2 regions of the Streptomyces sp. NPDC033180 genome follow, and region 1 is predicted to be linked to the other one. Evidence: riboswitches for the same ligand, from Rfam matches in the RefSeq annotation. Region 1 holds a riboswitch; the other holds the start of a gene.

Evidence for each region. Region 1 has a riboswitch for cobalamin ahead of ACZ5WE_RS00335 (cobalamin biosynthesis protein). Riboswitches for the same ligand answer to the same signal wherever they lie in the genome.
Region 2: it holds a riboswitch for cobalamin, as region 1 does, so the genes downstream of both, ACZ5WE_RS23990 (energy-coupling factor ABC transporter permease) here and ACZ5WE_RS00335 (cobalamin biosynthesis protein) in region 1, are expected to answer to the same signal.

The regions. Positions count from the first base shown of each region.
Region 1 covers NZ_JBVIPU010000001.1:61,161-64,360, forward strand. The annotation lists gene ACZ5WE_RS00325 (inorganic phosphate transporter) at 16-1,290, shown strand; gene ACZ5WE_RS00330 (hypothetical protein) at 1,303-1,551, shown strand; cobalamin riboswitch at 1,656-1,801, shown strand; gene ACZ5WE_RS00335 (cobalamin biosynthesis protein) at 1,909-2,850, shown strand; gene ACZ5WE_RS00340 (cobyric acid synthase) at 2,847-3,200, shown strand, end outside.
Region 2 covers NZ_JBVIPU010000009.1:103,981-107,180, reverse strand. The annotation lists gene ACZ5WE_RS24000 (GNAT family N-acetyltransferase) at 1-443, shown strand, start outside; partial or broken gene ACZ5WE_RS23995 (enoyl-CoA hydratase-related protein) at 484-833, shown strand; cobalamin riboswitch at 1,007-1,189, shown strand; gene ACZ5WE_RS23990 (energy-coupling factor ABC transporter permease) at 1,220-1,945, shown strand; gene ACZ5WE_RS23985 (energy-coupling factor ABC transporter substrate-binding protein) at 1,945-2,325, shown strand; gene cbiQ (cobalt ECF transporter T component CbiQ) at 2,332-3,081, shown strand; gene ACZ5WE_RS23975 (energy-coupling factor ABC transporter ATP-binding protein) at 3,078-3,200, shown strand, end outside.

The DNA of each region.
Region 1 (3,200 bases):
CAGAAGCCTGGGTAAATGGAACACATCACGCTTCTCCTCGGGATCGTGATCGTTACCGCTCTCGTGTTCGACTTCACGAACGGTTTCCACGACACAGCCAACGCGATGGCTACCACCATCTCGACTGGCGCTCTCAAGCCCAAGACGGCGGTGGCCATGTCCGCCGTGCTGAATCTGGTCGGCGCTTTCCTCTCCGTCGAAGTCGCCAAGACGATCTCTGGCGGCATCGTCAACGAGGACGGACTGAAGACAGAGGTGATCTTCGCGGCCCTGGTCGGCGCGATCCTCTGGAATCTGCTGACCTGGCTGGTGGGCCTGCCCTCCAGTTCCTCCCACGCACTCTTCGGTGGCCTCATCGGCGCCGCGGTCATGTCGATGGGCTGGTCGTCGATCAACGGCGGCACCGTCGTCACCAAGATCCTGATCCCGGCCCTGGCCGCGCCTCTCGTGGCGGGTCTCGCCGCGCTGGTGGCCACGCGCCTGACGTACCGGATCGGCCGCAACACCGACACCAAGGCCACGGCCAAGGGCTACCGCGCCGGTCAGATCGCCTCCGCGGGCCTCGTCTCGCTGGCCCACGGCACGAACGACGCGCAGAAGACCATGGGCATCATCACGCTCGCCCTGGTCACGGGCGGCGTACTGAACCCGGGCGCCAACCCCCCGCTGTGGGTCATCGTCTCGGCCGGTGTCGCCATCGCGCTCGGCACCTACCTCGGCGGCTGGCGCATCATCCGCACCATGGGCAAGGGCCTCACCGACCTCCAGCCGCAGCAGGGCTTCGCCGCCCAGACCAGTGCCGCGACGGTCATCCTGGCCTCCTCGCACATCGGCTTCTCGCTCTCCACCACCCAGTCCTGCTCCGGCGCCGTGATGGGCGCGGGCCTCGGCCGCAAGGGCGGCGTGGTCCGCTGGTCCACGGCGACCCGCATGTTCGTCGCCTGGGGTCTGACCCTGCCGGCCGCCGGTCTGGTCGGCGCGGGGGCCGAGTTCCTCACCAAGCAGGGCCCCTGGGGCATCGCGGTCACCGCCGCGCTCCTCATCGGCGGCTCCGCCGTCATCTGGGCGCTGTCCCGCCGCAACGCCGTCGACCACACGAACGTCGCCGACGACGAGATCGGCGGCTCCCCCGCCGCCGAGCCCGTGGGCGTCGTGACCAACGCGATGGCCGCCGTCACACCGCCCCCCACCGGGTCGGCCGTGGCCAGCGCGGACGTCGACTTCGTCAAGGCCACCATCGCGGCCCCGACCAGCACCGTGGCGGACCCCGCCCGGCCCGCCACGGTGTAAGGAAAAGTCAGCATGAACATCGACTGGGCAGCTCTCGGCTCCGTCTTCGGAGTCAGCCTCGCGGTGACGGTGGCCCTGGTGGGCCTGTTCACCCTCGGCATCGTCGGCCTCTCCAAGCGCGAGGCGGCCACGTCCGGCGCCTCCTCGGCGGGTGCCTCCGCGGCGGGCGGCACCGCCGCCGCGGCCCGCACGGGCGCGTACGTGTGCTTCGCGCTCTGCGCGGCAGCCGTGGCGTACGGGATCTATCTGATCGTCGCCTGACAACCGGGCTTCCGGGTGGGGTGCGGGACGCTTCGGCGGCCCGCACCCCACCTTCGTATGTGGGCCTCCGCACACTCTCCCGTCGCAGGTCAACGGCGAGTTGACGGGCCTTCGCGGGCCGTGGTGGACTGCCGGAGCCAATACGGCAGCAGAAGAGGAAGCCGGTGCGAATCCGGCGCGGTCCCGCCACTGTCATCGAGGAGCTGACTCCTCGGAAGCCAGGAACTCTCGCCGCCGATCACGTCGTACCAGGGCGCGGACACCCTGAGTGAGGACATATCGCCATGCGCGGCCGCCCCTTGCCGGACCAGTTCCCGAGCGCGAGCTCTCCTCTCGGCACGACGACCGGCTGAAGCCATGCGTGCCGATCGCGACTTCGCGTACGGCGCCGCCGCCGGCCTCCTCGGTGATCTGTTCCTGGGCGATCCTCGCCGCGGGCATCCGGTCGCCGCGTTCGGGCGGGCCGCGGGCGCCGTCGAGCGTGTGCTGTGGCGTGACCACCGCGGGTGGGGCGCCCTGCACGCCGTGGTGTGTGCCGGAGGCGCGTACGGCGCCGCCGTCCTGGCCTCTTCTCTTGTACGTGACTCGCGCGCCGCGTCCGTCGCGCTGACCGCCGCCACCACCTGGGCCGTGGTCGGCGGCACCTCGCTGGGGCGTGAGGCGCGGGCCGTCGGCGGGGCGCTCGCCGCCGGGGACATCGAGGTGGCGCGGGAGCGGCTGCCGCATCTGTGCGGCCGGGATCCGCAGGCGCTCGATGCCGACGGCATCGCGAGGGCCGTGGTCGAGTCCGTCGCCGAGAACACGTCCGACGCCGTGGTGGGGGCCCTGGTGTGGGGGGCCGTTGGCGGGGTCCCCGGGCTTGTCGCCTTCCGTGCCGTCAACACGCTCGACGCCATGGTCGGGCACAGGTCCGTGAAGTACCGGCGCTACGGGTGGGCTTCGGCGCGGCTCGACGACGTTCTGGGGTGGCCGGGCGCCCGGCTCACCGCGGTCCTCGCGGCCGCCGCCGGGGACGCGCCGCGTGGCGCGGTGCGGGCCTGGCGTGACGATGCCGCCAAGCATCCGAGCCCCAACGCGGGGCCCGTCGAGGCGGCCTTCGCGGGGGCGTTGGGCGTACGGCTCGGGGGGACTCTCTCGTACGCGGGGCGTGTCGAGCACCGGCCCGTCCTGAACGGGGACGGGCGGGGCGTCGAAGTCTTCGACATCGAACGGGCCGTGAAGCTGTCGCGGCGGGTCGGGCTGCTCGCCCTGGGCGTCGCCGCGGCCGTGAGCACGCTACGGAAAGGCAGGGCCTCATGAGTGGTGGACTGCTCGTCGCCGGGACCACGTCCGACGCGGGGAAGAGCGTCGTCACCGCCGGGATCTGCCGGTGGCTGGCCCGCAAAGGGGTCTCCGTGGCGCCCTTCAAGGCGCAGAACATGTCCCTCAACTCCTTTGTCACGCGCGAAGGTGCCGAGATCGGACGGGCCCAGGCCATGCAGGCGCAGGCCGCCATGGTCGAGCCGACCGCGCTGATGAACCCCGTGCTGCTCAAGCCGGGCAGCGACCGCAGCAGCCAGGTCGTCCTCATGGGCAAGCCGGTGGGCGAGATGAGTGCGCGCGGCTACCACGGGGGGCGGCAGGAAGCGTTGTTGTCGACCGTCGTGGGA
Region 2 (3,200 bases), on a different contig from region 1:
TACGGCGCCCCGGCTTCACCGCGGCCATCGCCCTTGAGGGGACGGACATCGCCGGGTTCACCACCGGGTGGACCACGCCCGACCCCTTTCCCGCCGACCGCTGTTACCCGCAGGCGGTGGCCGGACTCGGCGCCGAGCGCGCCCTGTCGTGGCTGTGCGGAGCCCGTGAGATAGACGAACTCGCCGTGCGCCCCACCGCGCAGGGCACCGGAATCGGGGCCGCACTCCTTGGGGCGATGGCCGCCGGTGCTCCCGACGACCGTGTCTGGCTGCTGACTTCGGTCCGGTCGGCGCAGGCCATGAGCTTCTACGACCGTCAGGGCTGGACCCAGGCGACGCATCCCTCTCCAGACGGCAAGGGCGTCGTGGTCTTCCTCGGGCCACGTCATCCCGCCCGGACTCTCGCGCTGTGCGGCGGGGAGGGGCGGGTCCCGACACTGTGACCGGGGAGTGTGCTGCCATCCACACGGCACTGGCGAAGTCCGAAGCTACCTGGACATGTACCTCAGCGACTGGTTCGCCGCATGGGACCGGCTGGGGGTGCTGCGTACCCCGACGGTCGTGGCCGTCTCCGGCTGTGCGCTCGGTGGCGGCTGGTGCCCGCCGACGAACTCCTCACAGAGGCCCTCTCCGTCGCGGAGACCGTCGCGGGGATGTCCCTGCCCGTCGCGATGATGGCGAAGGAAGCGGTGTCCCGCGCCTTCGAGACGACCCTCGCGGAGGGCGTGCGCTTCGAACGCAGCTTGTTCCACGCCGTGTTCGCGACCGCGGACCAGAGGGAGGGCATGGCCGCATGCGTCGAGAAGCGGCCCCCCGGCTTCACACACTCCTGAGACGGGGTGCTGAGCCGGTGGCGGTTCCCCGGCCTCCTGGGGAACGTGGCGCGTGCCGACCGCGCACGGGCCGAGGCACCTGGGCTGACCAGGGGCGTACGCCCTGGTCGTGTGCGCTCGCGCGTGCGACAGGTGGGGTGGTCCCGCAAGTTGTCAGTTGACTCGATTGCGCACTAGGGTCGCCACGCCTTGGTGCTCGGGAAATCGGTGTGATGCCGGTGCGGCCCTCGCCACTGTGATCGGGAAGTCCGGCTCCAGCCCTCGCGGCAGCCACTGGGTACGCGCGTACCCGGGAAGGCGGAGTCCGGTCGGTACGACCCGTCAGCCAGGAGACCGGCCAAGGCGCGTTGTCCATCCACGAGGTGCTGGAGAGGGTCTGCTTAGCCATGCACATAGCCGAGGGTTTCCTCCCACCGGCGCACGCGATCGCCTGGGGCGTTGCGTCCACGCCGTTTGTCGTCCACGGAGTCCGCTCCCTCACCCGTGAGGTCAAGGAACACCCGGAGAGCACCCTGCTCCTGGGCGCCTCCGGAGCCTTCACTTTTGTCCTTTCCGCGCTGAAAATCCCATCCGTCACGGGCAGTTGCTCGCATCCGACGGGGACCGGGCTCGGCGCGATCCTGTTCCGGCCGCCGATCATGACGGTGCTTGGCACCATCACGCTGCTGTTCCAGGCACTGCTGCTCGCCCACGGCGGGCTCACCACACTCGGCGCCAACGTCTTCTCCATGGCGATCATCGGGCCATGGGCCGGATACGCCGTCTACCGGCTCCTGAAGCGGTATGACGTGCCGCTCATGGTCGCCGTGTTCTTCGGGGCGTTCGTCGCCGACCTGTCCACGTACTGCGTCACCAGCGTCCAGCTCGCCATGGCCTTCCCCGACCCCGGCAGCGGATTCCTCGGCGCCCTGGGCAAGTTCGGCGGCATCTTCGCCGTCACGCAGATCCCCCTCGCGGTCAGCGAGGGGCTGCTCACCGTCATCGTGATGCGGCTGCTCGTGCAGTCCAGCAAGGGCGAGCTCACGCGGCTCGGCGTGCTGCTCCAGGGCAAGCGGCAGGGCCCGAAGACGGTCGAGACGACCAAGACGACGGAGACGGGGGCCAGCGCCTGATGAGTCGGAACGCGAAGATCAACACTCTGCTCCTCCTCATCGTCGCCGCCCTCGCGGTGCTGCCGTTGGCGCTCGGGCTCGGCGACGACGAGAAGGAGCCGTTCGCCGGGGCCGACGCCCAGGCCGAGACCGCGATCACGGAGATCAAGCCGGATTACGAGCCGTGGTTCTCACCGCTGTACGAACCCCCCTCCGGAGAGGTCGAGTCGGCGCTCTTCGCGCTGCAGGCGGCGCTGGGCGCGGGTGTCCTCGCGTACTACTTCGGTCTGCGCAAGGGGCGCCGCCAGGGCGCGGAGATCGCGCGGGCCGAAACCGAGGGGGCGCCCGCGGAGAAGACCGCTGACGCTCAGAGCACCCGGGCCGACACCGAACAGGTCTGACCCCCCTTGCTGCCCATCGACGCGGCGGCGCACAGCAGTCGCTGGCGCCGCCGCCACCCCGTGGACAAGGCCGTGCTCGGGCTCGGCCTCACGGTCGTGGCCGTGTCCCTGCCGCCCTGGCCGGGTGCCGCCCTCGTCCTCGTCGCCGCGCTCGCCGTGCTGCTCGGGCCCGCCGGAGTGCCGCCGCGCACACTGTGGCGTGCCTACCGCGTACCGCTCGGCTTCTGCGTCACCGGCGCCCTGACCCTGCTCGTCCAACTCGGCGGACCCGAAGGGTTCGTCACGCTCGCCGACGGCGGACCCGCGCGGGCGGCCGGACTGCTCCTGCGCACATCGGCGGCCTCGCTCGGCGTCCTGCTGTTCGCCTTCACCACGCCTCTGTCGGACCTGCTGCCCCGCCTGGTGAGGGCGGGTGTACCGGCGCCGGTCGTCGACGTGGCACTCGTCATGTACCGGATGAGCTTCCTGCTCCTGGACTCCATGAGCCGGATCCGGCAGGCGCAGGCCGCGCGCCTCGGCCACACCACCCGGGCCGCCACCTGGCGCTCCCTCGGCGGACTTGGCGCCACCGCGTTTGTGCGGGCCTTCGACCGGGCGGGCCGGCTCCAGGCCGGGCTCGCCGGCCGCGGGTACGACGGAACCCTGCGGGTGCTCGTGCCCGACGCCCGGATCTCACGGAGCTTCGTGGCCGCCAGCACGGTCCTCCTCATGGGCCTGGTGGCCCTCACCCTCGTACTGGAAAGGCTTCTTCCATGAGCGAGCCGAGCGAGCCCAGCGCTCCTCGCGAGCCGAGCGGGCCCTTGGTCGCTCTGCGCGGCGCTTCCTACGCGTACGACGACGGGCCCACCGTGCTCAGCGGTCTGGACTTCGACGTC